One region of the Granulosicoccus sp. 3-233 genome, then DNA from elsewhere that is predicted to be linked to it. Evidence: riboswitches for the same ligand, from Rfam matches in the RefSeq annotation. Region 1 holds a riboswitch; each other region holds the start of a gene.
The links. Region 1 has a riboswitch for thiamine pyrophosphate ahead of ACUNV4_RS21395 (3-oxoacyl-ACP reductase). Riboswitches for the same ligand answer to the same signal wherever they lie in the genome.
Positions count from the first base shown of each region.

Region 1 (10,032 bases):
ACAACAGCCGGATACCCTGATGGTTGCTCACACTGCCATCAACCGGATCGGAATAGCTGAAATCATCGGCCAGGTCGACTTCGTAGTTGCCAAAGCGCTGGCCCGCCATGTCATTCACCCGCCCACGAAGGTCCTCGATCATGGAATGAGCCCGGTCGCTGTCAACGCCTTCGTAATCATGCCGTGTATAGACGTTACGTCCGTACTGACTCCAGTGAGTACGCACCGTGGCCGCCACCGACTCCTTGCGAACGGCCAGCACGTTGAGCCAGAACAGAACAGCCCACAGACCATCTTTCTCGCGCACGTGATCGGAGCCGGTACCGAATGACTCTTCACCGCACAAGGTAATGCGCCCGGCATCCAGCAGATTGCCGAAGAATTTCCAGCCGGTGGGTGTTTCGAAACAGGGAATACCCATTTTCTCGGCAACCCGATCCACTGCGCGACTGGTGGGCATGGATCGCGCGACACCTGCCAGCCCCTTGGCATAACCCGGCACCTTCTGCGCATTGGCTGCCAGTATTGCCAGCGAATCCGATGGCGTCACGTAGAAGTCCTTGCCCAGAATCATGTTGCGATCGCCATCACCGTCGGAAGCCGCACCGAAGTCCGGTGCATTGTCCCCTTGCAACAGCGCCACCAGGTCGGCAGCATGCGCCAGGTTCGGGTCAGGGTGAGCCCCACCGAAATCCTCCAGCGGTTCGCCGCGCATCACCGTACCCGCAGGTGCGCCGAGACGCTGTTCCAGAATGGCCTTGGCGTAAGGACCGGTCACGGCATTCATGGCATCGAAACGCAGATTGAACTGCCCGGAATGAATGAGATCGTGCAATTGGTCGAAGTCGAACACTTGCTCCATCATGGCAGCGTAGTCCGCCACGGGGTCGACGATTTCCACATCCATGTCACCCAGACGCGTGGTGCCAGGCTTGTCCAGATCGACATCGGAGCCGGTAAGGATCAGGTAACGATCGATTGTCTGTGTCTTCTGGAAGATGGTTTCGGTGAGTTGCTCGGGTGCAGGACCACCATTGCCGGCGTTGTATTTGATCCCGAAATCCTCCTCCGGCCCGCCCGGATTGTGGCTGGCGGACAGAATGATGCCACCAAAGGCTTCGCGCTTGCGAATCATGCCGGAGGCCGCCGGTGTGGAAAGAATGCCACCCTTGCCGATCAGCACACGACCAAAACCATTGGCAGAGGCCATCTTGACGATGATCTGCAGAGCGTCGCGATTGAAGTATCGGCCATCACCACCGACGACCAGCGTCTTTCCCTTGAACCCTTCGAGAGTGTCAAAGATGGATTGGACAAAATTTTCCAGATAGTGGGGTTGCTGGAACACACGCACTTTCTTGCGCAATCCGGACGTACCAGGCTTCTGTCCGGCAAAGGGCTGGGTGGTAACGCTCGTGACGGTCATTGTTCACATCCTCCAATGGCTGGGTGTCGATCTCCTGGCAACCGGTCCTGGTCAGTGTGTTGCGCTGGAGGATTCCACGTTGATATGGAAGAATAGCAGCGTTCCGGGAATCAGTGAACCGGAGAAATCAACAACACCGGAGCCCCATGAGCCAGCCTGCATTACCCGACATCATCAACGGCCCTGCCGCCTGGACAGGTTCGCAGATGCAGGCCGCCCCCGATCAGTGGCTGGTGCATCTCTCTGCCACGGACATCGCGGAGCTGGAGACGGCCGCCACGCACTACCTCTCGCTTGGACAGGATATCGGCGACATCACGAAGACAGACTTTCCGTTGGACAATCTTGCGCACCATCTGCAGGCGCTGAGAGAGAAGCTGATTCATGGCATCGGTTTCGAGGTCATTCGAGGATTACCCAGCGACAGCTACTCTCAGGAAATGGCGGCAGCCATCTTCTGCGGTGTGGGTGCCCACCTGGGATCGGCGCGCTCTCAGAATGCGGCAGGGCATATCGTGGGACACGTGCGCAATGTCGGCGCCAACCCGAACGACCCCGATACCCGCATCTACCAGACCAGCGCGCGCCAGAGCTTTCATACCGACAGCGCCGATGTCGTCGGCCTTTTGTGCCTGCGTGAGGGTATGGAGGGTGGCGACTCACTGCTGGTCAGCGCCGAATCCATCTACAACCGGATGAAGGCCGAGCGCCCTGACCTGCTGGAAAGACTGTTCGATCCCATTGCCACCGACCGACGCGGCGAGATTCCGGACGGCATGCAACCGTTCATGACGATTCCACCACTGTCCTGGTACCAGGGCAAACTGACCGTGTTCTATCAGCGCCAGTATATCAATAGCGCTCAACGGTTCGACGATGCGATGCGCCTGACCCCGGAGCACATCGAGGCTCTCGACCTGTTCGACAGCCTGGCCAATGATGCGGATCTGCACCTGAGCATGCGTCTGCAGCCCGGCGACATGCAGTTCGTCTACAACCATGCACAGTTGCATGATCGTACGGCCTTCACCGATTGGCCCGATGCCGACAGACGTCGCCACCTGCTGCGTCTGTGGTTGTCGATCGAGGGGGATCGTGAATTGCCCGAGTGCTTCACGCAGCGTTACGGCAGTATCGAAGTCGGCAATCGGGGTGGGATCATCACCAGCGCCACGCGATTGCATGCACCGCTGGACTAGTGATCAGCCACGCTGATTCATGCCGGGCCCGCCTTGCCTGCCGAGCACTCAGCTGTCATCCTGCGACAAAACGATACTCTTCAGACAGTCGAGGTCGTACGCAGCCGCCTGAAAAACGTGTACGTTGCACACTTCGGTTTTCCGGATAGGCCTCCCTGGGCAAGACCGGATCCTTTACAGATGTCTGCGGCGCTTCGTCGCGAAGAACAGTACCATGCCATCGACGCATTCATCGACGGCGGTCGCCCAATGGAGTTCATGAAATGAGTAGTCGAAGCAGCAATCAAATGAAGGCGCTGGTGAAGGCCAGGCCCGAAGCCGGCATCTGGATGGAACAGGTACCCATTCCCGAGGCCGGCCCGCGTGATGTACTCATCAAGGTCAGAAAATCGGCCATCTGTGGTACCGATGTGCATATCTGGAAGTGGGATGAATGGTCAGCGAAGGTCGTACCGGTTCCCATGGTGGTCGGTCATGAATTCTGTGGCGAGATTGTCGACTGTGGCTCGGCAGCCACCAAATACCAGATCGGTCAGCGAGTCTCGGGCGAAGGCCATATCGTCTGTGGTGCCTGTCGCAACTGCCGTGCAGGACGTGGACATTTGTGCCGCAATACGCAAGGCGTGGGCGTCAACCGACCGGGCTCCTTTGCAGAGTATCTGTGCATCCCCGAGAGCAACGTCGTGCCGATCCCGGACGACATTCCCGATGAGATTGCCGCCATATTCGACCCCTTCGGCAACGCGGTACACACGGCACTGAGCTTCGATCTGGTTGGTGAGGATGTACTGGTGACTGGCGCCGGCCCTATCGGCATCATGGGCGCCCTGGTGGCGCAGAAAGTGGGGGCGCGCAAGACGGTCATCACCGATATCAGCCCCTATCGCATCGAGCTGGCCAAGCGACTGGGCGTTCAACATGTCGTCAACGCCGCCGAACAGAGCCTCTCGGATGTCATGGCCGAATTGGGCATGACCGAAGGCTTTGATGTGGGCCTGGAAATGTCAGGTGCCGCCCCGGCAATGCGCGATATGATCGACAAGATGAACAATGGCGGCAAGATTGCGCTGCTGGGCATCGCACCGACCGAGTTCGCAGTTGACTGGAACAAGATCATCTTCAAGATGCTCAACGTCAAGGGCATCTATGGTCGCGAGATGTTCGAAACCTGGTACAAGATGATTGCCCTGGTGCAATCGGGCCTGGATCTGAGCGAGCTGATCACCCACCGAATCTCCATTGATGACTACGAAGACGGTTTCGCCGCCATGATTTCGGGTGAGGCTGGCAAGGTGGTCATGGACTGGGGTTGAGCGTACATGGGCCCATGTCTGACCGGCACACAGGCGCTCCGCGAGACTCGTATCAACAAATACATCTGCGAAAGCGGGTTCTGCTCCAGAAAGGCGGCAGATGCCCATGTGCGACGCGGCGAGGTCTTCATCAACGGCGAGCGGGCGATGCTGGGCGACAAGGTCTCTGCCGGCGACACCGTGACACTCTCAGGCCGGACGATCGTGCCGCTCACTGCCGAACAGGTCGTTTTTCTGGCCTTCAACAAACCGGTCGGTGTGGTCTGCACCGCGGCGCAGACGGATCAGAGAAACATCGTGGATCTGGTTGCCCACACTTCCCGAGTATTTCCGGTAGGCAGACTCGACAAGGATTCTCAAGGCCTGATATTCCTGACCAATCGCTGCGATCTGGTAGACAAGATTCTGTCTGCCGACAACCGGCATGAAAAGGAATACCGGGTCACCGTGAACAGAAAGATCAGCGATGAGTTCATGGTCGGTATCAGCCGAGGCGTTCCCATGCTCGGTGTCGTCACGAAACGCTGCCACGTAGTCAGGGAATCCGACCACGTATTCAGAATCACCCTGGTGCAGGGATTGAACCGACAGATACGACGCATGTGCAGGTATTTCGACTATTCCGTCGAAAAACTCGAACGCATACGCATCATGCATATCACGCTGGACGAACTGCCACCGGGTCAGTGGCGCAACCTGACCGAGGACGAGTTATCGGTGTTCTCGAGCCTGTGATCGAGCCCTGATGACGCTACCGTTCATGGATATTCGAAAAGCATGTCCGGACACTTCTCTTCATTGCCAGCACCATCCGTGTATCGGATGGCCTTGAAACCATGGCGCTGATAAAAGCGGATTGCACCGTGGTTTTCCTGAAATGTCCACAAATGTATCGGGCGAGGCAACAGGCTCAAGGCATGTTCGAGAAGCTGACTACCGATACCCTGATTGACATGGCCCGGCGCCATGTAAAGCTGGTCGATCCATCCGATTCCGCCTGATTCCGATATAGCCAGAACCCCCACGTTCTCGTCATCGAGCTGTGCGACGACAACGCCACCTGACGGAATCAGGTTGTTGCCTACCCAGCGACGAACCGCATCAGGCGAATGGGCAGATGGGGCAAAGGGCAGATACGCAAGCCTTGCTGACACAAGAATGCGAGCGACACTCTCCGCATCACCTTCACTGGCTGATCTGAGTTGCAACATGTCCGATCTCCCAATCATATCGCCCGGCGCTCCGGCAGCTGCTTGCCGCTGACCGAACTTGCATGCTGTGCTGTACGGTCGGGACCGTCATACGCCGATACAAGGTTCGTCTCTTGCAAGGTTCGTCTCTTGCAAGGTTCGTCTCTTGCAAGGATGGTACCTGAACATGAAGCCCCTCTCGGAATCTGACACACCCCTGTAATCAGTCGGATGACAACCAACTTGGGCATCATTTCAGTTGCAGCCGGGCCTTGTCAACTCCAGATGATCTCGCAGTGTATGGCCCTTGTAATCACGGCGAAACAGACCACGTTGCTGCAGTAGAGGCACTACCTGATCCACGAAATCTTCAATGCCACCGGGCAATGACGGTGGCATCAGATTGAATCCGTCGGCCCCTTCGTTGCAGAACCAGAGCTCCATCTGATCAGCAATCGTTTCCGGCGTACCCACCAGGGTGCAATGACCACCACCTGCCGCGAGTCTTCCCAACAACTGACGCAGTGTCGGATTTTCGGTGTCAATGATGCGCAGTATGGTGCTGTAGCGTCCCTGCGGACCACTGAAATTCTCCAGTGATGGCAAGGGTGGCACTGGTGCGTCCAGCTCCCATTCGGAACAATCCTGGTCAATGAACAGGGCCAATTGGCGCAACGATGCGTCGGCAGGCAGCAATTCATCCAGTTCACGTTGTTTGGCTTTGGCCTCTTCCTCGGTTGCTGCCACGTAGGTAACCAGCCCTGGCATGATCGGCACATCCACCTTGCGGCCGGCAGCTTTCACCCGTCGCTTGATATCCCGATAATAGCTTTGCGCTGCAGGCAGATCATAGGCCACCGCATAGATTGCTTCTGCACGGCTGGCCGCCAGTGCCCTACCCTGTTCCGAGGCACCAGCCTGAAACAGTACCGGATGCCCTTGCAATGGGCGCGGTACGTTCAACGGACCATCAACGTGAAAGAATTCTCCCTGATGATTGATGGCACGCACCTTCCCGGGGTCGGCATAATGCCCCTGACGATCAAACAGCAAGGCGTCATCATCCCAGGAATCCCACAGGTCTGACACCGCCTGCACGAACTCCTCGGCGCGTCGGTAACGCTCGTCATGATCCGGCATTTTCCGGTAACCATGGTTGCGGGCTTCAGCGTCAAACATCGACGTAACCACGTTCCAGCCAATTCTGCCACCGGAGATATGATCCAGCGACGCCAGCAGGCGAGCGGCATGAAATGGCGTGTAGAAGGTGCTGGACACGGTGCTGATGAAGCCGATGCGATGAGTCGCCCGACTCATCGCGGCGATGGCAGTCAGTGGCTCCAGATACCACCAGCTGCCGTCCGACACATTACCCGCCGCCCCGCTGTCGGCGAAGAAAACGGCATCCAGCTTGCCGCGTTCGGCCACTTGCGCGAGAGCTTCGTAATAGCGAATATCACCCAATTGCTCTACCGAGGACTGTGGATGTCGCCAGGCGGCCCGGTGATGGCCGCAGCCCATCAGGAACAGATTGATATGCATCGTCCGCGTATGCGTTCGCCCGGTGCTCATCAGCCCTTCACCAGACCACCATCCACGACCAGGTTCTGCCCGGTCACCGAACGCGCCCAGGACGAGGCGAAGAACAAGGTGGCATCAGCGAATTCCGCCGGTGTGGTCACTCGCCGCAGGGGCGTGCTCGCCGCAATGAAGTCGAACACGGCCTCCGGGGTTGCTGCCGAGGCATCCGTGGTACGCAACAGACCGCCCGACACCATGTTCACGGTGATGTTGTCGGGCCCCAGATCCTGCGACAGCGTGCGAGTCAGTGACAACAAGGCTGCCTTGCCAGCGGTGTAGTCGTGATACGGCACTACGGGATTCTGGAACAGATTGGTTCCGACGTTCACGATACGACCAAAACCTGCCTCGCGCATGCCCGCCAGTGCTGACTGAGTCGTGTTAATGGCACCGCCGACAACTCCCGAGAATTGCTGGTTCATGTTTTCCCAGGTCAGCTGATCCACGTTCGGACGTGCATCGCCGTTGAATGTGAAGTCAGGCAAGGCATTGTTGATGACAGTTGTCACCGGTGTGCCGAAATGCTGTCGGGCCTGATCGAACATCGCCTGTACTGCGGCTCGCTCGCATACATCAGCCTGTACGGCGAGCGCATGCTCCGGGAATCTTTCTGCCAGGCGCCTGGCCGCATCAGAACTGCGATGATAGTTTATAACAACTCTGGCACCTTCTCGGAGAAAGGCAGCTACCAGGTGTTCACCCAGGCCACGGGCACCACCGGTAACCAGAACCAGTTGTTGATCAAGACGGAGAGACTGCTGCATGTAAACCTCAGGATTGAGGCGAAGGCATGAATGCACAGGTGTGGCGGCAGAGCCAGCGACTGACATCCCTTCGCCAGTATGAACTGGATCAGGTTCAACGGGTTTTTTCTCAGCCCTGCAAATCAGGACACCCCGTGTCGAGCGAAAACCATAGCACAACAACTGAGGAAAGATGTAGCGTCAATTGATAATCGTTGACAAGTGGACTTGAACTTCCTATTCTGCGCTCACTCCTGGGGGTGCCGTGGAAAGCGGCTGAGACACCACACTGTGTGTGTGGCAACCCTTTGAACCTGATCCGGATAATGCTGGCGAAGGGAAGGAACAAGGCTGCACCATGCATGCCTCCAGCCTCTTTCCCGTCTCCCTGCCTTGCCGGATGCCCGCCACCTGTGGCGAAACGTCAGCGCCGCTCAAGACAAGGAAGACAACCATGTTCAGCACCTCCACAGCCCTCATATGGCTGCTTGTATTCGCGGCACTGTTCGCCGTACCAGGCTTGCTCTATGCCCATCGCAAACAGGACAGACTGGACGACTATCTGGTGGCTCGCAACAGCCAGAGCAGCGCTGCCACACTGCTGACGTTGCTGGCCACGACCCTGGGCACATGGATTCTGTTCGGCCCGGCGCAGGCTGCCACCTGGGGAGGTATAGGCGCCATCACCGGCTATGCTCTGGGGGCTCTGGCGCCACGGCTGATCATGATCCCACTGGGCTGCCGTATCCGTGTTCTGATGCCCGAAGGCCATACCCTGACCGAGTTTGTACTCGCTCGCTACGGACGGGTGATGTATGGCTTCGTTTTGGTCATCATGGTCTTCTATCTCTTCATCAGTCTGAGCGCAGGGCTGACCGCCATTGCCAGGATGGTTGCCCTGCTGGCACCGGTACCCCTGTGGCTGACGGCCAGCATCGTCATGGGTGCAACACTGCTGTACACCCTGTATGGCGGGCTTCGGGTAACCATCTTCACCGACCGTCTTCAATTGCTTGTCATACTGCCCTTTCTGGCCTTGCTGATCGGCTTCGGTTGGCAAGCCAGCAATGGACTGACCCCTGCTTTGCAAGGCCTGCGGACAACAGCACCGCAACTACTCAACCCACTGGATATCAACGGCCTGAAATCCGGACTGACGTTTTTCATCGCAGTCGTTCTCACCGGACTTTTCTATCAAGGCACCTGGCAAAGAGTCTTTGCAGCGCGCGACAACCGTGTCATTCGCAACGGCTTCATTCTCAGCGGCCTGCTGAGCTTTCCCATCATCTTTATCATGGGCCTGTTCGGCCTTGCTTTCGTGGGCCTGGACTTGCCCGGTGATGGGTCTGTCGCCCTGTTCAGCGTTCTGCTGGCGGATGTGCCTCTGTGGTTCGCCATTGGCCTGCTGCCATTCGGGCTGGCCCTGATCATGAGCAGCGCAGATTCCACCATCAGCGGGCTGACCAGCATCATGGTAGTCGACCTGCACCGCTTGTTGCCTCAGATGAACAATCAGACCCTGCTGTCCTGGTCGCGCTGGCTGATCCTGCTGCTGTCCTTGCCGGTGTTGCTCGTAGCCGCTCAGGGCTACAGTGTGCTGTATCTGTTTCTATTGGCAGACCTGCTTTGCTGCGCAGCGGCGTTTCCGGTATTTTTCGGTTTGTTCAATGCTCGCTATCAAAGCACCAATGCAGCGCTCAGTACGTTCTGTGGTCTGGTGGCCGGGCTGGTGGTTTTCCCACTGCCCGGGGCACCTGTCACGAATCTGCTGGAATCGTTCCTGTTGGCATCACTGCTGCCGGTGGCGGTATCGCTGCTGTTATTGCGTCTACCCGTAAATTCGCTCTTCGATTTCACTTCGCTGGCGCAGCGAGTGCGAAAACTGGAAGGATAAAGAATTGCCAGCCTCATGATTCGGGAACGACTCCACGGTGACCTCGGCGGTGAAGCACATCAGCATGCGCAACAGCCATGGTTCATGCGTATTCGTCAGCCATGGATGATGCTGAAGCCCAGAAATACCGACGTCATGACCGTTGCCCAGACGTTCATCCCCAGGTACGGCAACAATCTGCCCAACGATGTTCCGTGCCTGGCAATACCGAAGAACACCATGACCGCGATCCCCATCGGAAAGAAGCACACGATACTCAACTCGGGAAATATTCCCGTCAGAATGCCCAGGACAATGACCCCACAAGTGGCCATGACGGTATTGCCATACAACAGGATGCCCTTGCGTTCGCCGTAGACAATGGGAAAATGTCGCCGACCGACACTTCTGTCCGCAGCGATATCAGGAAACTGGTTGAGCAGCAGGAGGTTGTTGGAAAGAAAAAACGGCACCAATGAGGCAATCCCTGCCTGGATCGAGTACTCGCCAGTGAGCACCACATGCGTTCCCATGACGATCAACGGACCGAAACCGATGCCCGGAGCCATCAGGCACAGCACAGGATGTCGGTTCAACCAGGGTGTGTAGGCCAGGATGATGAGAATACCGATGATCCCCAAAGGCAGTATCAGCAGACCCACACCGAATAGAAACCAGACACCAATGATGGCGGTAACCAGCAGACT
Region 1 is NZ_JBQYLE010000009.1:77,999-88,030, forward strand. Features, by position in the region: gene ACUNV4_RS21365 (alpha-D-glucose phosphate-specific phosphoglucomutase) at 1-1,426, opposite strand, end outside; gene ACUNV4_RS21370 (TauD/TfdA family dioxygenase) at 1,573-2,625, shown strand; gene tdh (L-threonine 3-dehydrogenase) at 2,889-3,938, shown strand; gene rluF (23S rRNA pseudouridine(2604) synthase RluF) at 3,945-4,673, shown strand; gene ACUNV4_RS21385 (GNAT family N-acetyltransferase) at 4,697-5,149, opposite strand; gene ACUNV4_RS21390 (LLM class flavin-dependent oxidoreductase) at 5,384-6,670, opposite strand; gene ACUNV4_RS21395 (3-oxoacyl-ACP reductase) at 6,700-7,473, opposite strand; TPP riboswitch at 7,522-7,618, opposite strand; TPP riboswitch at 7,699-7,810, shown strand; gene ACUNV4_RS21400 (sodium:solute symporter family transporter) at 7,907-9,346, shown strand; gene ACUNV4_RS21405 (prenyltransferase) at 9,442-10,032, opposite strand, start outside.

Region 2 (10,032 bases), 210 kb from region 1:
GGTAATTGATCATGAACCGCGCCCGGCTCGGTGCAAACCAGTCACTGTCTCTGGCGGCGACATTCCAGACTGTCGCACCACCATCCTCGGCACTGTCGTTCTTCCATTCGAGCACACCGCCTCCCCAGCTTTCCAGGGCTATGCCCAGATGCTGCTCGTACCATCTTGCGAGACTCTCGTGATCCTTGTCGGCCAGAAAAAAGACCCCGCCGATACCAGTCACCCTGCCTGCACTGCGCTTGTCTGCCATGATTCGTACTCCGCATGAGGTGCCTCCAACATAACAAACGCGACCGTCCCTCGAAAAGCTCTCTGCCCATGCCACGATTTCCATCCCGGCGACGCTGCAACGTTTCAGGCAGCTGCCTCGGTCAGCTCAGCGGCAATGACTGCCGGTGTCAGGCTCTGTATGGCCTCGTACTGCGACAGAAAGACCTGCCCGGTCAGCTCGTCCAGCAAATGTGACTGCTGCAGCCTGTCCATGACCGGTCCCTTGACCTCACTCAGGTGCATGCTGATATTCATGTCCGCGAGCCGATGGTTGATGGCCTCCAGTGACTCCAGCGCACTCATGTCGATCTCATTGATTGCCGAACACATCAGCACCAGGTGTCGGGTCGTGTCACTGGAGGCCAGGCGATCATGAATCAGGTCTTCCAGATATCGCGCGTTGGCAAAGTAGAGACTCTCGTCGACTCGAATGGTAACCAGCGAAGGATCGGTCAATACCCGATGACGGTGGATGTTGCGAAAATGCTGGGTCCCCGGCACCAGCCCGACTTCAGCCACATGAGGACGTGAGGTTCTGTAGAGAAACAGCGCCACCGAGGCAATCACGCCTGCGCTGACGCCGGCCTCCACGCCGATGACAAGCGTAACCACCATGGTGATGAATACCGCGGCAAAATCCGCACGGGAATAGGACCAGCTGCGCTTCAGGATGCTGAAATCCACCAGAGAGAAGACAGCCACAATGATGGTGGCAGCCAGAGTGGCCTTGGGCAGATAGTGAATCAGCGGCGTCATTATCAGCGCGGCAATCGCCAGCATGACTGCCGTCATGGCGCCTGCGGCAGGCGTTTCGGCACCGGCTTCGAAATTGACCACGGAGCGCGAGAACCCACCCGTCACGGGAAATCCACCCGTCAGCGCTGCCCCCATATTGGCAGCACCCAGACCGATCAACTCCTGATCCGAGCGAATGCGCTGTCGCCGCTTGGCAGCCAGAGTCTGAGCGACCGAGATGGACTCGACAAAGCCAATCACCGAAATCAGTAGCGCAGGCATCCACAGCTCCCGCAACAGGTCGGCTGAGACACTCGGCCAGGTCAGTGGTGGCAGGGCCTGCGGAACGGCACCCACGACGCTGACACCGTGGGAATCCAGCTGCAGACCCCAAACCAGAGCCGTCGTCACGAGAACGGCCATGACAGGTCCCGTCCGAGCCAGCGCCTCTGCCAGCTTCGGCGACAGACCCAGATGCAAAAGCAGGGCTTTGAGCCCCTTGCGGCACCAGAAAAGGAATGCAATGGAGGTGACACCCAACAACAGCGTCTCCCGGTTGGCCGCATTCAACTGACTTGCCAGCGACAACAGGAGTTCCAGAAGATTGTGACCGTCGGCAGACACGCCCAGTACATGCTTCAACTGACTGGCCGCAATGAGAATGGCCGATGCCGTGATGAATCCTGCAATGACCGGATGAGACAGAAAATTGGCCAGAAAACCGAGTCTGAAAAGCCCCATGGTCACCAGCATCACACCGGACAGGCCGGCCAGCGTCAGCGCCGCAGTGACATGGTCCACCCCTGTATTATGAACGACAGATCCGATGGCCGTCGCGGTCATCAGGGAAACCACGGCCACCGGGCCGACAGCCAGAGTGCGACTGGTACCGAAAATCGCATACAACAATATCGGTACGATAGACGCGTACAGACCAGCCTCTGGCGGCAAGCCGGCCAGCAGCGCGTAGGCCAGGGATTGCGGAATCAGCATGATCGTGACTATCACCGCAGCCAGCAGATCATTGATCAGGGAGCCACGGTCATACTCCCTGCCCCATTCCAGACAGGGCAGATAGCTGGCAATCGACGCTCTCTTCACTGACTGGCGTCCGGTAGCGAGGCCGGCTGCGCCATCCATTCATGACCACGCAACATCGCCTTCCAGTACACGGGCGGCAGAATCCGCTCCTTGAGCAGCCATGCCAGGCGCGATGGCCGCGTCCCGTCGAGCAGCCATGTCGGAAAGCTGGGTAGCAGAGCGCCACCATAGCCGAACTCGGCCAGAACAATCCTGCCACGCTCGACAGTCAGGGGGCAGGACCCGTAACCATCGTAGGACGCCACGGGAGACCTGCCAGCGATATCGGCAATGACATTGGCCGCCACGACCGGTGCCTGCTTGCGAGCAGCGGCGGCCGTCTTCGCATTGGGTGCATTCATGACATCGCCCAATGCCCAGATATTCTCATGGCTCCTGTGACGCAGAGTCGACTGCTCGACATCCACCCAGCCGGCCGCATCAGCCAACGGCGAGGCACTGATGAATTCCGGAGCACATTGAGGGGGACAGACATGCATCATGTCGAATTCCACTTCCACTCGTCTGACGGGCTTGTCGGCGTCGCTCACGTCGAACCAGGCCTTTCCCGCATCGCCATCCACTGCCACCAGATTGTGAAAGAAATTCAGTGACGCACGGTACCGTTCAACGTATTCCTGCAGTGCCGGCACATAGTCCTTGACCCCGAACAGTACTCCACCGGCATTGTTGAAATCGATATCGATATCCTGCAGAACGCCAGTGCGATTCCAGTGATCTGCCGACAGGTACATCGCCTTCTGTGGCGCACCGGCGCACTTGATCGGCATGGGAGGCTGTGTGAACACCGCCTTGCCTGACGTCATCGACTGTACCAGCGACCAGGTATAGGGAGCCAGATCGTAGCGGTAATTGGAGGTCACGCCATTGCGTCCCAGGGTCTCTGTCAGCCCTTCCACCCGGTGCCAGTCGAGTTTGAGACCTGGACAGACGATGAGCCGCTTGTACCGGATGACTCGACAGCCTTCAAGTATGATCGAATCGTTCGCCGGCTCGAAGGCCGTGACTGCTGTCTTGAGCCATTGCACACCAGGGGGTATCAGCGACCCCATGGTTCTGACGGTTTTCTCCGGTTCGAATATCCCGCCTCCCACCATGGTCCATCCGGGCTGGTAGTAATGAATATCGGCAGGGTCGATCAAGGCAAGCTGCAGATCCGCCTGGCGCTTGAGCAGACTGGATGCCACGGCGATACCGGCGGCACCCGCCCCGACAATCACGACATCAAAAGAACCATCAGCCTTGTCGGTTGGTGTGACCCCTCCATTGGCCAGTCGCCGGACGACGCCTGACAGGTCAAAGCCGGCACTTCTGGCGGCGGCCAGAATCTCCGGCACCGGTCGCGTACGGGCCTGGCCCAGAGACCACAAGGTGGCAGAGCGTGTACCGCTGCGGCAATAGGCCATTGCAGGCTTCGGCATTTCCTGCATTGCCCGCGCGAAGCTGTCGACGTCTTCATTGCTTACCTGGCCAGGAACGACGGGCAGATATCGCATTTCCAGACCGTGTCTGGCTGCCTCGGCCTGTATTTCAGCAAAAGTGGGCTGATCAGCCGCTTCTCCGTCAGGCCGATTGCAGATGATCGACCGGAATCCCAATTCACGCAGCCGGGCAATATCGTCGATCTGCAACTGCTTGCTCAGGGAGAGAGTGTCTGAAATGTTCTTGACGTCCATGGGCGGTGTTTCCCGGGGTTGTTGTCAGTGATTGTTGAGCATCGCGCCGCTATTCTCTCGGCATGAACCGATGTTCCTGGCCGGCGCCACTACCGCATGCACGCCCGATTCCGATCCCGGCCGGCCACTGGTGATCGGGAGAATAGACCTGATTTCTCAAGGGGTCGGTGACAATGTCACCGTCACCATCGACCTGGCCAGGGCACACCAGCCGTGCAGGCGTTCCCCAGTGCCTCTGCCCAGGGTTCAGGGTTCAGGGTTCAGGGTTCAGGGTTCAGGGTTCAGGGTTCAGGGTTCAGGATTCACGGATTCACGGATTCACGGGTTCACGGGTTCACGGGTTCACGGGTTCACGGGTTCACGGGTTCACGGGTTCACGGGTCACGGGTCACGGATCAGAGGTCAGTGGTCAGGCGCCCATGACCAACAGGATATTCACGGAGATTACTGCAAGAGTGTGGAACCGTCATGGCCGGGCGATGACGGCCAGTACCGAGAATTTTCAGGAAGAGCATCTGGTCAAGTGGATTGACGCGTGATACTCTCTCGCACACTTGACGGGGTGCTGGACGACTACAGAGGTGGGCGTTCGGCTGAGATGATGCATCTGATTGCACGATCCCGCTGAACCTGATGCGGATAATGCCGACGAAGGGATTCAAGTCACGGGAATCCGAGTCATTCCCTTGCATGGGTCCAGTTCCTCCCGGCGTCTCCGGTGGAGCTGAACATGAATCCTGGCAATACGACAATCTCTCACCCCGCTACAGTACGGGGCGTACCGGCTGCGATGACCATCGCCGGCTCGGATTCAGGCGGTGGCGCCGGCGTTCAGGCGGACCTGAAAGCCTTCAGCGCGCTGGGCGTCTACGGAGCCTCGACCATCACGGCGCTGACGGCACAGAACACGCGAGCGGTGAATGCCATCCACGAAGTGCCCGCCGAATTCGTTCGCCAGCAAATGGAAACCGTGCTGTCCGATATCCGCATCGACGCCATCAAGATAGGCATGCTGGCCAATGTCGACATCATCCGCACCATCAGTGAAGTCCTCGAGCAGCACCCCGCGATTCCTGTTGTTCTCGACCCGGTCATGGTCGCCAAGAGCGGAGACTCCCTGCTGCACACTGAAGCCATCGATGCCCTGCGTCACTACCTGTTTCCGCGGGCGACGCTGATTACCCCCAATCTGCCCGAAGCAGCCTTGCTACTGGGCAACGGCAAGGAGGCCGGGGATCTGGCGGATATGGAGGCTCAGGCGGCCAGACTCGCAGAAATGGGTAGCGCCTGTGTACTGCTCAAGGGTGGGCACCTGAATTCCACTGACTGTACCGATCTGCTGTTGCAGAACGGCCAGCTGCAGCGGTTCACGCAGCCCCGCATCCAGACCGGCAACACCCACGGTACCGGCTGTACCCTGTCCTCGGCCATCGCCGCTGAACTGGCCAGGGGAGCGTCCGTATCCGATGCCGTACAGGCCGCTGAAATCTACGTGCATGCAGCCATCATCCGTGCCGACGAGCTGCAAATCGGTTCCGGACACGGGCCGGTCCACCACTTTCATGCCCTCTGGCCGCAAACGTGAGTCATTCACCCGGCATCGCGCTGAACAAGGTCAGTCTGAACCTGGGGAGTCATCCGATCTTCCAGGATCTGTCACTGCACCTGGAGGCTGGCAAGTGGCACAGTCTGCTTGGCCGCAGTGGCATCGGCAAGACCAGCCTGCTCAGGATCATCGCCGGCTTGCAGCAGCCGGATGAGGGCAGCGTACTGACGGATGCCGGCAAGCCGGTATCCAGCCGTATTGCCTACATGGCGCAGGACGATGGGCTGCTGCCGTGGTTGACAGCGCGACAGAACATTCAGCTGGGACCAAGGCTGCGTGGTGAACGCCTGCAGGACACTGATCATCGTGTCAGCGAGCTGCTCGAACGTGTCGGCCTGTCGTCGTGGGCAGACGCCCTGCCGGCAGTACTCTCCGGGGGCATGCGCCAGCGCGTGGCCCTGGCGCGCACCCTGCTCGAACATCGTGACATCGTACTGATGGATGAACCCTTCAGTCGTCTGGATGCCATCACCCGCGACGAACTGCAGAGCCTCTCCTTCGAGCTCCTCAGCGGGCACACCGTCCTGCTGGTAACACACGATCCGATGGAGGCCCTGAGGCTATCGCATGCACTGCATGTACTCGAGCCGGGGTCTCCCACCCGCGTGCAATCGATGCCGCTGCGCACGCAACCACCACGGCAGCTGGATCATGAGGAAATCGCCTCACGGTTGCCGGCCGTCTGGCAATTCATGAAAAACGGTGAAAACCGACCGGTGCCCGCCTGAATGAACAGGTCAACGACACTCGGGCGTGCGCGAATTCCAGGTCTGTTCGTCAGTCTTGCGCTGATGCTGCTGGCCTGGCAACTGCTGGTCATGCTCAGTGGCATTCCCCACTTTCTGCTACCGGCACCGTTTGCAATTCTGAAGACACTGTTCAGTCAGATGCAGACACTCGGCCTGCACACCGCCATTACCGCCTTCGAGGTCATTGCCGGCCTGCTCAGTGGTTGTGTGCTCGGCATACTCAGCGCCATCCTGCTGACCACCTCCAGACGACTGCGTCGCTGGCTGCTGCCGCTGATGGTCATCAGTCAGTCGCTGCCGGTGTTCGCCCTGGCACCACTTCTGACGCTCTGGTTCGGCTACGGCATGGGCTCCAAGGTGGTGATGGCAATCCTGATCATCTACTTTCCGGTGGTGGCTGCCACTTTCGACGGCCTGCGTCATACCAGTTCGGCCATGCTCGACCTGGCTCGCACCATGAACGCAACGCCCACAACCATTCTGCTGCAGATACGACTGCCGGCGGCTCTCCCCTCCATGGCCTCTGGCATTCGCGTAGCCACCTCGGTGGCGCCCATCGGCGCCGTTGTCGGCGAGTGGGTCGGCTCCAGTCAGGGCCTGGGCTATCTGATGCTGCAGGCAAACGGTCGCATGCAGACCGACCTGATGTTTGCGGCCCTGCTCTGCCTGTGTCTGATGGCCTTCCTGCTCTACAGTCTCGTCAATCACCTGCTGGATCGATGCCTTTACTGGCTTCCCGATTCCAGTCGCAACAACGCCCTCCAAACCGAAACACATTGAGCTCATGAAACGATTCAAACTCCTGTTGGCAAGCCTGCTGTTCAGCAGCAGTACCCTGGCTGCCGATCCGGTCACGGTTCTGCTCGACTGGTTCATCAACCCCGATCACGCGCAGCTGATCATTGCCCAGCAGAAAGGCTTTTTCGACGAACAGGGACTGAGCGTCGAACTGATCGAACCCGCCGACCCCTCACTGCCACCCAAGATGGTTGCCGCCGGCAAGGCGGATATCGCCATCAGCTACCAGCCGCAACTGCATGTACAGGTCGCCGAAGGCCTGCCACTGTCACGCTTCGGTACCCTGGTATCCACACCGCTGAATTCTCTCGTGGTACTGGATGATGGACCGATAGAATCGCTCGAATCCCTGAAAGGCCGCAAGGTCGGTTTCTCCGTCGGTGGCTTCGAAGATGCCCTGCTCAAGGCCATGCTGGAGAGCGTTTCCCTGACTCTGGATGACATCGAACTGGTCAATGTCAATTTTTCCCTGTCCCCTGCTCTGATTACCGGCCAGGTGGATGCCGTGATCGGTGCCTACCGCAACTTCGAACTGAACCAGCTGGATATCGAAGGCCATCCCGGACGTGCCTATTATCCGGAGGAACACGGGGTACCAGCGTTCGATGAACTGATTCTGATTGCCAACAACGAGTCACTCGACAGCTCCTGGATGCTGCCATTCCTGAACGCCATCGAGCGCGCCACCATTTTCATCATCAATCATCCTGATGAGGCCTGGGAGGTCTTTCGTGACTCCAACCCGGACATGCTCGACAATGAGCTGAATCGACGTGCCTGGCGCGACACGCTCACCCGGTTCGCACTGCGACCTGCGGCCCTTGACCGTCAGCGCTATGAGAATTTCGCCGCCTTCATGCAATCACAGGGTCTGATCGACTCCGTGCCAGCATTGAACAGCTACACCTACGAAGCCGGACGATGAGCCAACAGACTCTGACGCAACACCTGATTGCGCACAGTGAACCTCACTGGCAGCACTATATTCAGCACGAGTTCGTTCGCCAACTGGCGGCCGGTACACTGCCAGCGGAGTGTTTCGAGCATTACCTGAAACAGGATTATCTGTTTCTCATCCAGTTTGCCCGCGCCTTCGGCCTGGCGGCCTACAAGAGCCGTTCACTGGCCGAACTGAAACAGGCTCAGAGCTCCCTGCACGGCATCATCGATATCGAACTGGACTTGCATATCGGCTACTGCCAGCAGTTCGGCATCTCGAAGCAGGCGCTGGAGGAGACAGTGGAATCAACGCCCAATATGGCCTATACCCGCTACGTACTGGAACGCGGTATGGCCGGTGACCTGCTGGATCTGAACGTGGCACTGGCCCCCTGCATCATCGGCTATGCCGAAGTGGCCAACTGGTTGCAAACGCAATCGTTTCTTGTCACCGAAGGCAATCCCTACTCGGACTGGGTGCAGATGTATGCCAGCGAGGAATATCAGCAGGTAGCCAACACGCATCGCCAGGCCTGTGATGCCATCAGCATGGAACAGCTGGGCGAGCCTCGGGTGCAGGCACTGTGTCGCACCTTCGATGCTGCGACACGTCTGGAGGTGGACTTCTGGCAGATGGGACTGGATTGCCGCTGATGAGCACCGAGGTGGAAATCATCGGCGCAGGGGTGGCCGGTCTGTGTGCCGCACAGGCCTTCATCGAGCGTGGTTGTCGAGTGAGAATGATCTCGGCCAGCCACGGTATCGATGACAGTTGCTGCTCCTGGTGGGCGGGCGGCATGCTGGCTCCCTGGTGCGAAAGTGAAAGTGCCGAACCACTGATCTTCCGCTTGGGCCTGGAGAGTCTGTCGTACTGGCAGAAGCACAGCCAGTCGCTGCAGCAGGCTGGATCGCTGGTGGTGGCGCTGCGCCGTGATCGTGCCGATTTCGAGCAGTTTGCACGGCGCACGGACAGCTTTGCGCGGCTCGATCGAGCTCGAATGGAAGCGATGGAGCCGGATATCGGCCATCGCTTCGACATGGGTCTGCACTACGCGGAAGAGGCGCACCTGGATCCCAGACGGACATTGCAGGGTCTGCTGGAATCACTCAGACAGAGTGAACGATTCTCGGTGGAATTCAACCGCCATCTGAGCAAGGCAGAACTGGCTGAAGCGCCTCGCTCCGGCTGGCGCATCGATTGCCGGGGCCTGGCAGCACGTGACAGCCTTGCGGACCTGCGTGGCGTCAAGGGTGAAATGCTGATCCTCGAAACCCGGGAAATCAGTCTGCAGCGACCGGTTCGCATGCTGCATCCACGCCATCCGATCTATATCGTGCCCAGAGAAAACAACCGATTCATGGTCGGTGCGACCATGATCGAAAGCGATGATCGCAGTCTCGCCAGTGCGCGCTCGGTCATGGAACTGCTGTCCAGCGCCTATGGCCTGCATACCGGTTTTGCAGACGCTGCCATCATCGAGATCGGTACCGATGTACGGCCAGCATTTACCGACAATCTGCCACGACTCAGACGTCGTGGCCGAACGGTCCACATCAATGGTCTGTATCGACACGGCTTCCTGTGCGCCCCCGCGATGGCGCAACGGGCCGCGGCACTGGTACTGGACGGAAAGCCTGACGAGGAAGTGTGTGATGAAAATTCGGATTAACGGCGAACAGCAACAGGTGGAATCCTGTACGCTGCACGATTTGCTGGAACACTTGGGCCACGGCGCAAACAGCGTGGCAACCGCGGTCAATCAGGAGTTTGTTCCGATCGGCAAACGCAGCAAATTCGAACTGTCAGACGATGATGCGGTGGACATCATCGCCCCCATGTCCGGAGGCTGAGCGGATGTCACTGTCGTTTTACGATGTCGAACTCGGATCTCGCCTCCTGCTGGGGACATCCTTGTATCCATCGCCACAGATCATGCTCGATGCCATAGCGGCATCCGGCTGCGAGGTGGTCACTGTCTCGCTCCGGCGCGAGTCCAGTTCCGAGAAATCAGGGCAGGCATTCTGGTCGCTGATCCAGTCGGCCAATGTCCGGGTGTTGCCCAATACGGCAGGTTGCCGGGGCGTCAAGGAAGCGGTCAATACCGCGTACATGGCGCGTGAACTCTTCGGTACTCCCTGGATCAAACTGGAAGTCATT
Region 2 is NZ_JBQYLE010000009.1:286,304-296,335, forward strand. Features, by position in the region: gene ACUNV4_RS22230 (VOC family protein) at 1-250, opposite strand, end outside; gene ACUNV4_RS22235 (SulP family inorganic anion transporter) at 355-2,106, opposite strand; gene ACUNV4_RS22240 (TIGR01244 family sulfur transferase) at 2,103-3,782, opposite strand; TPP riboswitch at 4,331-4,457, shown strand; gene thiD (bifunctional hydroxymethylpyrimidine kinase/phosphomethylpyrimidine kinase) at 4,513-5,367, shown strand; gene ACUNV4_RS22250 (ABC transporter ATP-binding protein) at 5,364-6,116, shown strand; gene ACUNV4_RS22255 (ABC transporter permease) at 6,117-6,917, shown strand; gene ACUNV4_RS22260 (ABC transporter substrate-binding protein) at 6,922-7,860, shown strand; gene tenA (thiaminase II) at 7,857-8,528, shown strand; gene ACUNV4_RS22270 (FAD-dependent oxidoreductase) at 8,528-9,544, shown strand; gene thiS (sulfur carrier protein ThiS) at 9,528-9,725, shown strand; gene ACUNV4_RS22280 (thiazole synthase) at 9,730-10,032, shown strand, end outside.
Region 2: linked by a shared signal. The riboswitch ahead of thiD (bifunctional hydroxymethylpyrimidine kinase/phosphomethylpyrimidine kinase) and the one ahead of ACUNV4_RS21395 (3-oxoacyl-ACP reductase) in region 1 are both predicted to bind thiamine pyrophosphate.

Region 3 (10,032 bases), on a different contig from region 1:
GTTCCATTGGTAACAGTGATTGTCCCTGCCATCGTATGTCACCCTGGTCAGGATGCATGAATCCGGCAATCAGATTCAGGAGAGTGCTCTTGCCTGACCCGCTGCGTCCGAGCAGAGCATGGACGCCATGGGTATCCAGGCGCAGGTCGAATTGCCAATGACGAGGTCCGATCGCCAGCGTCAGATCATCGAGTTCCAGCATGCTCTCTTCCTCCGACAAGCTTCTGTATGAGCGCGAACAGCAGCAGGCAGGTCATTAGCAGGATGCCAGCCGTTACGGCAGCTTCTTCCAGACGATAGCTACCCATGCGCTGATAGAGCAGCAGTGGCAGGGTTCTTACGCGCTCGGAACCGAACAGGGCGATGGCGCTGAGATCACCGGCGGCGAGCGTGGCGGCCAGAGCCAGAGACAGGGCGAGCGGTTTGCGAAGTTGTGGCCAGTCGACATGACGCCAGCGATTCCACCCCCGGATGCCCAGCGAACGTAGCAACCTGTCCTGCGCACTGGCAGCATTCATCATCGGCGCTTCCAGGATTCGTAGCACAAAGGGCAATGCCATGAGGCTGTTGATCATGATGACCAGAATCAGGGCAATGGAAAACACGTCAGCCAGCGGGCGAAGCAGCAGAAAGAGGCCGGTGCCCAGTACCAGAGGCGGCAGGACAAGAATGATATTGCCCGTGAGTTGTATCCACTGACCCATGCGTTCCCGTGCCAGGCGGATGCGCAAGTAGCGCGTACTTCGCAGCAAGGCCAGTCCCAGTGTCACCGACAGAATGGCGGCGGTCAGGGAGACGGCCAGGGTGTTGCCAAGGGCCGATAGCGTCGCGGAATCGAACATGACACTCAGCGTCTTGCCATTGATTGCCGAGATGATCAGTGCCAGCAAGGGCAACAGCACAAAGACGATGCCGAGCATCAGTATACCGACATGAGCAATGTTCCATCCCGCGCCAGGCCAGAGGCCTTCTCGGACATCGTTCCGGTATGCGCCGGTGCTGCCTTTGACCGGGCTTGCATAAATGTCGAAACCCATGCTGCCGTCGTGGCGCAGCAGGGTGCTCATGGCCATCAGTGACAGACAGATGAGTAGCTGAATGCAGGCCAGAGCCACTGCCGTGCTTATGTCGAAATCGAATCTCAAGGCCTGGTAGATGGCAACTTCGATGGTTGTGGATCGTGGGCCACCGCCCAGTGTCATGACAATGGCAAAACTGGTGAAACACAAAGTGAAGATCAACAGTGCCAGAGCCGGTAGCTGGTGTTTCATGCGGTGCCATTCGATATGTCGAAAGATGGCCCAGGGCGTCATGCCCAGTTGTCGACACAGGCGCCAGTTGTCAGCGGGAATACTCTCCAGGGCGTTCAGGAGAATACGGGCGGCCAAGGGCATATTGAAGAACACGTGGGCAATCAGAATACCGGGCAATCCGTAGAACGCCAGTGGCTCGTTGCCCATCATTGCCAGCAGCTCGCTCAGCCAACCAGTTCGGCCGAATACAGCAACGATGCCGTAAATGGCAACGATAGTGGGTATGACCAGTGACAGGCTGAACAGGGAGACGATCAGGGAGCGACCGGGGAATGCGGGCTTGTGAGACAGCGCGAGTGCCACCGGGATGGCGGTGATCAACGCCAGTATCGTCGAAGCGAGCGCCTGATAAAGGCTGAAACGAATCACGCGCTGCAAATAGGTATCGTTCACCACAGCGTGCCAGTCGATGCTGCCTGCTTCTGCAAGCATGGCGCCCAGTGGCAGCAGTGTCATGGCGGCAATGAGGAACAGTGCTACCACGCCACTGGCCCACCAGGGCCAGCGTATCGACATGATCAGTTTCCGGTGGAAGCTTCAAGCCATTCGTCGATCCACGACTTGCGTCCATCGCGTACTTCTTCCGGAGTGAATTGCAAGGTCCGTGTCGGTGAAATCAATTTCTCGAAGGATGCTGGCAGCTGTTCTTCCAGGTCCGCAACGGGGTACATGACATTGCCGAGCGGGATGCTGGTCTGGGCTTCCTGACTGACCAGGTAGTTCAGGAACTCCCGACCCAATGCCTGTCGAGGAGACTGGGCCAGCAACGCGGCGACCTCGACTTGCAGATAGTGTCCGTCGCTGAATGCGGCAGCCTGGTAGCGGTCGGTTTCGTCGATCTCCATATGATAGGCCGGTGAGGTGCTGTAGCTGAGCACCATCGGTGCTTCGCCATTGAGGAACAGCGAAAAGTAGGCTTCACTCCAGCCCTTGGTGACGGTCAGGATGTGCGGTTGCAGAGCCTGCCACTTTTCGGCGGCCTTGTCGCCATACACCGACTTCATCCACAGCAGCAGTCCCAGGCCCGGAGTGCTGGTTCTCGGGTCCTGGATGATGATCTTCAGGTCCTCGGGCGCGGCAATGAGTTCATCCAGGCTGGCTGGTGGTTCAGGCAGGGCTTCAGTGTCGTAGACGAAGGCAAAGTAGCCGTAATCGAATGGCACGAAGATATCGGAAGTCCATGTCATGGGCAATTCCAGCGCGCTGGTGTCGACACCGGATGTTGCCAACAGTCCGGTGTCTTCGGCAATCGCCATCAGATTGGTGTCAAGACCCAGCACGACATCCGCCGGACTGGACTTGCCCTCGAGCTGAACGCGATTGAGAATGCCGGCAGAGCTGTCCAGGGCGACGAAGTCGATGGTGCAGTCGCCGCATTGAGCTTCGAAACCGGCCTTGATGGCGGGCCCTGGTCCCCATTCGGCAGTGAAGGACTCGTAGGTGTAGACGGTCAGCTTGCGCGGTTCATCGGCGGCATTGGCAAGCGTCAGGGGCAGGGTGGTGCTGACCAGCAGTACGGTGGAGAGCAGGTATCGGCGGGGCTGTGTGGCGAACGGATTCATACGCATGGGTTTGTGTACGCTTGTCATGCTCATCGTGGACAGAAGAGTCGGGGATGATGACCTGGCGAAGGTACAGCAACTCAATTCCTACGCCGGTGCTAGCCGGTTCAGGTTCTGCGGGTTGTCCCGGCTGACGTTCAAGCCGGACTCTCAGCCTTGCGGCACCCCGTTGAGTCATCACGTGTGGTCCTGTGGACCGCGCTCAGTTTCTCGTATAAGAGGCATGGTTGCAAGCAGGCTGTTGCCGAGGGAAGCCATCGTGCCCACAGGAGCTATCGTGCATAGGGTCGAGGAGAGCCATCGTGCGTCGTGTTGAAGCGCTTGTAGCTCCACAGGTACTGCTCAGGGCACAATGCGATGCACCGTTCGACACCGCTGTTGAGAGCAGTGGCGGCCTGTTCTGCATCGCTACTGGACACCGCCTCATCGGCGGGCAGGATGTGGAGTCGCCAGCCCTTGCCTCTGGGCAGGCGCTCCGCCACACAGTAGAGTACGGTAGCACCGCTGCGCCGCGCCAGGCCGGACAGCAGGGTCATGGTCAGAGCCGGCTTGCCGAAGAAAGGGGCAAAGACTCCATTGGCCTGGTCGGGTTCCTGGTCGGGCAGAATACCGACATTGCCGCCCGACTTGAGGATCTTGAAGCCACGTCTGATACCACCGGCATCAAGAGAGGCCGGGTGTCCTCGCAGGTGCGCCCGCCAGCGTATGAGTTCGCTGTCAAGCCGGGAATTGCGCGGACTGCGGTAGAAGTAGGTGAATGGTTCGTCGCTCGACAAGGGGGCTGAGCAAACTTCCCAGTTGCCCAGGTGAGGGGAGACGAACAGGCACCCCTTGCCGGATTTCCGGGCCTCGAGCATCAGCTCTTCGCCATTGATGTCGATTATCAGCTGTTCGGTCTGAGCGATGGGCCGGTGCCAGATCCAGGCGCATTCGGTCAGCTGCTTGCCGGTTTCCATCAGACTGAGGCGGCTCAGACGGCGACGCTGTGCCTCGTTCATGTCCGGGTAGCACATGTCGAGATTCACATCGGTGATACGGCGCAATTTGCCGTTGAGCGCCCAGACGCACAGTCCGAGAGTGGCCCCGATTGTCTGATTCATGCGCAGTGGAAGCCAGCTGAGGATTCTGGCGAGAAGGCGAGTGAGCTGCACGGACATCGGGAAACCGGTTGTGACGAATCTCTAGTTTAGCGTGTGTAACTGTGCGAGCTTAATCGTTAGAATCTTCTCCGGGCAATGTTCTGCCTGCCACAGATTCTTCCGATGAGCGATAACGCTGATTCCATTGACACCATTTCACCCACGGAAGCGTGGTCTCTGATGCAAACGGACCCGGGTGTGACGCTGATCGACGTTCGATCCGATATGGAATTCCTGATGATCGGTCATCCGAGGGGAGCGGTGAATGTGCCCTGGATCGATGCGCCGGACTGGGTGGTGAACGAGCATTTCGTGGCCAATGTCAGAAAGGCCCTGTTGGGCAAGGTGTCGGCCAAGGGGCGTTCTTCCTCACCGCTGTTGCTGATCTGTCGCAGTGGCAATCGGTCGCACGATGCGGCAGAGGTGCTGCTGCGAGAAGGTCTGGCCGACGTCAGGATCATCGCTTGCGGGTTCGAGGGGCCGCTGGATGACGAGCATCACCGGAATACGGTGGCTGGTTGGCGCTTCGAAGGCTTGCCGTGGGAGCAGTGCTAGGGGAGCGCTTGACCGCTGCGCATCGACCCAAAACACCCGGCCATCCGGTGGCCGGGCTGAACCATCCTGGCTCCTCAGGTTGATGTGGTCATCAAACGTGCAATTCATCCAATGAATCGAACTTCCTTGTTGAAATACATCCTCCGTGATACTTCCCTGTGTGTGGTGTTCCTGACCACAAATTCATTATCGGCGCATCGACGCGGAACTGCTATCGGAAGTTCCGTCTTTTTGCGTCAGAAAATTCCGATATTTGGGTAGGAATTTTCCTAGTTTGCATTAAAACGTGTCCTGTTACCGAGTTTCGTCTATCTAGTGATCGCTCTTATTCAGCGCGTAACCCGCGCCTCAGTCACCATCGACAACCAGATTACCGCCCGGATCGACGCCGGCATGCTCGCCCTCATCGGGGTCCAGAGACCAGACACCCATGAATCGGTCGTCCAGCTCGCCGAGAAGATGCTCGGCTATCGAGTGTTCGAAGATGATCAGGGGAAGATGAATCGGGATATTCGCCAAGGCGGCGGACAGCTGTTGCTGGTGCCTCAGTTCACCCTGGCAGCAGACACCCATAAAGGGCGTAGGCCCGGTTTCTCCAGCGCTGCGTCTCCGCAACAGGCGAATGAGCTGTTCGATACGCTGGTGAGCACCGTGTCCAGGGAGTCGATAACGGTGGCCAGAGGGACTTTCGGGGCGGACATGCAGGTGGCCCTGATCAATGATGGCCCGGTGACGTTCTGGCTTGAGACACGTCGGTCAGTGTGAATGCCGTGGCGAATCGAATGCGCTAATTCCGCATCTGGCCAGATTGTGGGTGTCAAGTCATGGGCGGAGGGTGTATGCTCCGGCGCTTTTGCGGGAGATATGTGGGTGTCCAATCGCCGAGCGCAGGTAAAGCGAAGCACGCTGGAAACCGAGATAGCGGTGGAACTGCTCCTGGACGGGCAGGGTAATGGCAAGTTCCAGACCGGGGTGCCGTTTCTCGAACATATGCTGGATCAGATCTCCAGGCACGGCCTGTTTGATCTGGATATCGCGTGCAAGGGTGACACTCATATAGATGATCACCACACGGTCGAAGATATCGGCATCACCCTGGGAGACGCCTTTGCGCAGGCGCTGGGTGATCGCAAGGGTATCGTTCGTTACGGACATGCCTATGTCCCGCTGGATGAATCGCTTTCACGCGTTGTCATCGATTTTTCAGGGCGTCCGGGTCTGCATTTTCATGCTGATTTCAAGCGTGCGAAAGTGGGCAACTTCGATGTGGATCTGACATCCGAGTTCTTCCAGGGCTTTGCCAATCATGCCCGAGCAACCATTCATATGGATGTCTTGCGTGGTGTCAACGATCACCACAAGATCGAAACTCTGTTCAAGGCCTTCGGAAGAGCGCTGCGAATGGCATGTTCGATTGACGAGCGAGCGGCCGATACAATGCCCTCGACAAAGGGAACCCTGTAGGTTGCCCTTCGATGAATCTTGATCGACTTCAGCCGACGTCCGGGAACCTTGATAGAAATTGAGCATGGAAATGCAAAGAATCGCCGTCATCGACTATGGCATGGGCAACCTGCGATCGGTGTCCAAAGCCATAGAGCACGTCGCCGAGAACGCTGAGGTCGTTGTCAGCTCTGATGCAGCCGTTATTGAATCGGCTGATCGTGTCGTCTGTCCGGGGCAGGGTGCTGCCAAGGATTGCATGGCGGCACTGCAGCACAGCGGCCTGTCGCAGACGATCCTGAACATCGCGGGTACCCGGCCCTTTCTCGGCATTTGCATGGGGTATCAGGTTCTGTTGACGCATAGCGAGGAAAACGGCGGTGTGGCGTGTCTGAACGTTGTGCCGGGGGAAGTAACCCGTTTCGCGGAGCCATTGCAAGACGCTGGTTCGCGATTGAAAGTCCCGCATATGGGGTGGAGCGAAGTCCGCCACGCTCGGGAGCATGCGCTCTGGGCCGGTATCGAGAATGCCAGCCGTTTCTACTTTGCTCACAGTTACTATTGTGTGCCGGAAGACATCGGTGCGGTGGCAGGCACATGCCACTACGGTCATGACATCGCGGTAGCGGTAGCTGCGCCCAATCTGTTTGCCTGCCAGTTCCATCCGGAGAAGAGCGCCAGAGATGGCTTGCAGTTGCTGAAGAATTTTGCCAGCTGGGACGGACGCTAGTCGCGAGAATGTTCGATAGCCAGCTGAATGCCCGTTGCTGGCTGGACATGGGTGTCTGATCTCTACCTCTGATCTCTGCCACAGCAAGGCATCCACGGGTGCGATGTCTCCTGGCAAGACAGGGAAAGACAAGACACCCACATCAATCAACAAGACAATGGACCCGGTACGATGCTGATCATTCCAGCCATAGATATCAAAGACGGTAAATGCGTGCGATTACGGCAAGGACGCATGGATGACGACACGGTGTTCGACGAGAATCCAGTGGACGTTGCCAGGCGCTGGCTCGATGAAGGCGCGCGCCGCATCCATCTGGTGGATCTGGATGGAGCATTTGCAGGGGAGCCCCGAAATGCGGCCGTGGTGGGGGAGATCTGCAAGGCCTGCGGTCAGGTACCTGTACAGATCGGTGGCGGTATTCGTTCGATGGAGATAGCCAGCGCCTATCTCGATGTGGGTGTCCAGTACCTGATCATCGGAACGCTGGCAGTGAAGCAGCCGGAATTCGTTGACGAGCTTTGTCGGCATTTCCCCGGCCATGTGATTGTCGGTCTGGATGCCAATAACGGTTTCGTGGCGACGGAAGGCTGGGCGGAGGCTTCCAGTGTCACTGCAGTGTCTCTGGCTCAGCGCTTCGAAGATGTGGGTGTCTGCTCGATCGTGTATACCGATATCAGTCGTGATGGCATGATGCAGGGCGTGAACACGGAAGCGACTGCGGCTCTTGCGGATGCTGTGAACATCCCGATCATCGCCTCGGGTGGGGTGACCGATATCAACGATATCGAAGCACTGGGTCGGCAGCGGCATCGGGGTATCGAAGGGGCGATCGTGGGAAGAGCCTTGTACGAGAAAACCATTGATCTGGCTACCGCCCAGGCGCTGGCCGACACTTATGCTGCGGGCAATCCGGAGAGCTGATCATGGGGCTGGCAAAACGAATCATTCCCTGCCTGGATGTAGATGCCGGACGCGTGGTCAAGGGCGTCAAGTTTCTTGACATTCGCGACGCGGGCGATCCAGTCAATGTTGCACGAGGCTATAACGAGGCAGGCGCGGACGAGATCACCTTCCTCGACATCACGGCCAGCTCGGATAACCGGGATACCATTGTTCATGTGGTGGAGGAGGTGGCTTCAGAGGTGTTCATTCCTCTGACAGTCGGTGGGGGAATACGCGCAGTCTCCGATGTGCGCCGCTTGCTGAACGCAGGCGCAGACAAGGTTGGTATCAATACGGCAGCTGTGCACCGTCCGGACCTGGTGCGCGAGGCCACTGACAAGGTCGGTGCCCAGTGTATTGTTGTCGCTCTGGATGCAAAGTCGGTCAGCGCCCCGGGTGAGCCGCCGCGCTGGGAGATCTTCACGCACGGAGGCAGAACCCCGACGGGTCTCGATGCCATCGAGTGGGCAGTCAAGATGGCGGAATATGGCGCCGGTGAACTGTTGCTGACCAGCATGGACCGGGATGGAACGAAGATCGGTTTCGATCTGGCATTGACCCGTGCGATATCCGATGCAGTCGAGATACCGGTCATCGCTTCGGGGGGTGTCGGAAATCTGGATCATCTGTCCGCAGGTGTTCTTGAGGGTGGCGCAGATGCTGTTCTGGCGGCCAGCATATTTCACTTCGGTGAATACACGATTGCCGAAGCAAAGGCACATATGGCGGCGCAGGGTATCGAGGTACGCGCTTGAATTTCATTGTTCGGGTTTGTCCCGGATCGGCCGAACTCGGCATGGGCAGCGCCCGGGGTTCGGTCCACCAGTCATTGAGTTCCATCCAAACTGATTGAAAAACGATGATCGAAGCCATTTCCTTCAACGACGCTGGATTGATTCCCGCCATTGCCCAGGATGCCAGTACCGGTCAGGTTCTGATGGTCGCCTGGATGAATGAGGAGGCACTGCTCGAAACGATCAGCTCGAAGAAAGCGGTCTACTTCTCACGTTCGCGCCAGCGTTTGTGGCGCAAGGGCGAGGAGTCGGGGCATGTACAACAGGTCGAGGATATCCACCTGGACTGCGACGGTGATGTCATTCTGCTCAAGGTTGTTCAAATTGGTGGGATTGCCTGCCACACCGGTCGGGAACACTGCTTTTTTCGACGACTTGATGACGAGGGAGAATGGCAAGACTGCGAACCTGTGCTGAAGTCGCCGGAGGACATCTACCAACTCTCGGATGATTGAGCGGGTGGATTGGTAGCTCGGCAGTAATCGTTCGAACTTCAGGGAGAATGCAGGCGTACCGCAAGCTGGTCAGAGTGCCGCAGCGACCGGAGATGCCGGGAAATGGTCGCTCGATCACCGCCGATCACCGGCTGCCGGGCGCAGTGATGTGGATGGTCCGGGCTTCGTTCCGCGCCTCTCAGGTGATCCCGGAATGCTCTGCAAGAGTCGCTGCCATCGGTTCGACTTGTCGTGAGATAATAGGCAGCCCGGGTGTCGGCAGCACCCTGCACGGATGAACGTTCGGGTCAACCGGTCGGCGCTGCCTTGGCAGGTATGAATAATTATTGGGCACGGAACACATGTAGGATGCCTCAGTGCGGATACACTATGCATCCATGGATCATCCGCGAGACACAGGTATGAGCGACATTCTTGAGCGATTGGGCGCTCAGATTGATGCCCGAAGACAGAGCGATGCGGCAGAATCCTACACCGCAAGCTTGTTTGCGGGCGGTGATGACGCCATATTGAAGAAAGTGGGTGAAGAAGCTGTCGAATTCATTCTCGCGGCCAAGGGAGACAAACCGGAACATCTGGTGTCTGAAGCTGCCGATGTATGGTTTCACATGCTGGTCATGCTGAGTGCCAAGGGGCTGGGACCAGAGGATATTTTGAACGAACTACAGCGTCGCGAAGGGGTCTCGGGTCATGCCGAAAAGGCCTCACGCGCCAGTAAATAGCTAATCTAGAGAAAACTTATGGGTATGCCAAGCGTTCCTCAACTGTTGATCATTCTGGTCATCGTCGTGTTGATTTTCGGTGCCAAGCGTCTAAAGAATCTTGGTGGAGACCTCGGTTCGGCAGTCAAGGGCTTCAAGCAGGCTGTCAAGGACGAGGAGTCGACTCCGACGGAGAAGCTGGAAGATGGCACCAAACCGGCCGATGAGCCCGTCATGCAGAAGACCGATGATCAGAAATCTGTCTGATTCAGGCTATGCAACTTTTGGATAGATAGCACGTGTTTGACGTTGGATTTACAGAAATTCTACTGATTGGCATCGTGTCTCTGGTCGTGATCGGACCCGAGAGGCTGCCGGCTGTGGCAAAAACGGCA
Region 3 is NZ_JBQYLE010000004.1:362,236-372,267, reverse strand. Features, by position in the region: gene ACUNV4_RS13570 (ATP-binding cassette domain-containing protein) at 1-202, opposite strand, end outside; gene thiP (thiamine/thiamine pyrophosphate ABC transporter permease) at 186-1,829, opposite strand; gene thiB (thiamine ABC transporter substrate binding subunit) at 1,832-2,881, opposite strand; TPP riboswitch at 2,943-3,054, opposite strand; gene ACUNV4_RS13555 (lysophospholipid acyltransferase family protein) at 3,148-4,032, opposite strand; gene ACUNV4_RS13550 (rhodanese-like domain-containing protein) at 4,138-4,569, shown strand; gene dtd (D-aminoacyl-tRNA deacylase) at 4,885-5,334, shown strand; gene hisB (imidazoleglycerol-phosphate dehydratase HisB) at 5,440-6,033, shown strand; gene hisH (imidazole glycerol phosphate synthase subunit HisH) at 6,098-6,742, shown strand; gene hisA (1-(5-phosphoribosyl)-5-[(5-phosphoribosylamino)methylideneamino]imidazole-4-carboxamide isomerase) at 6,914-7,666, shown strand; gene hisF (imidazole glycerol phosphate synthase subunit HisF) at 7,669-8,442, shown strand; gene hisI (phosphoribosyl-AMP cyclohydrolase) at 8,547-8,936, shown strand; gene ACUNV4_RS13515 (phosphoribosyl-ATP diphosphatase) at 9,338-9,658, shown strand; gene tatA (twin-arginine translocase TatA/TatE family subunit) at 9,677-9,904, shown strand; gene tatB (Sec-independent protein translocase protein TatB) at 9,937-10,032, shown strand, end outside.
Region 3: linked by a shared signal. The riboswitch ahead of thiB (thiamine ABC transporter substrate binding subunit) and the one ahead of ACUNV4_RS21395 (3-oxoacyl-ACP reductase) in region 1 are both predicted to bind thiamine pyrophosphate.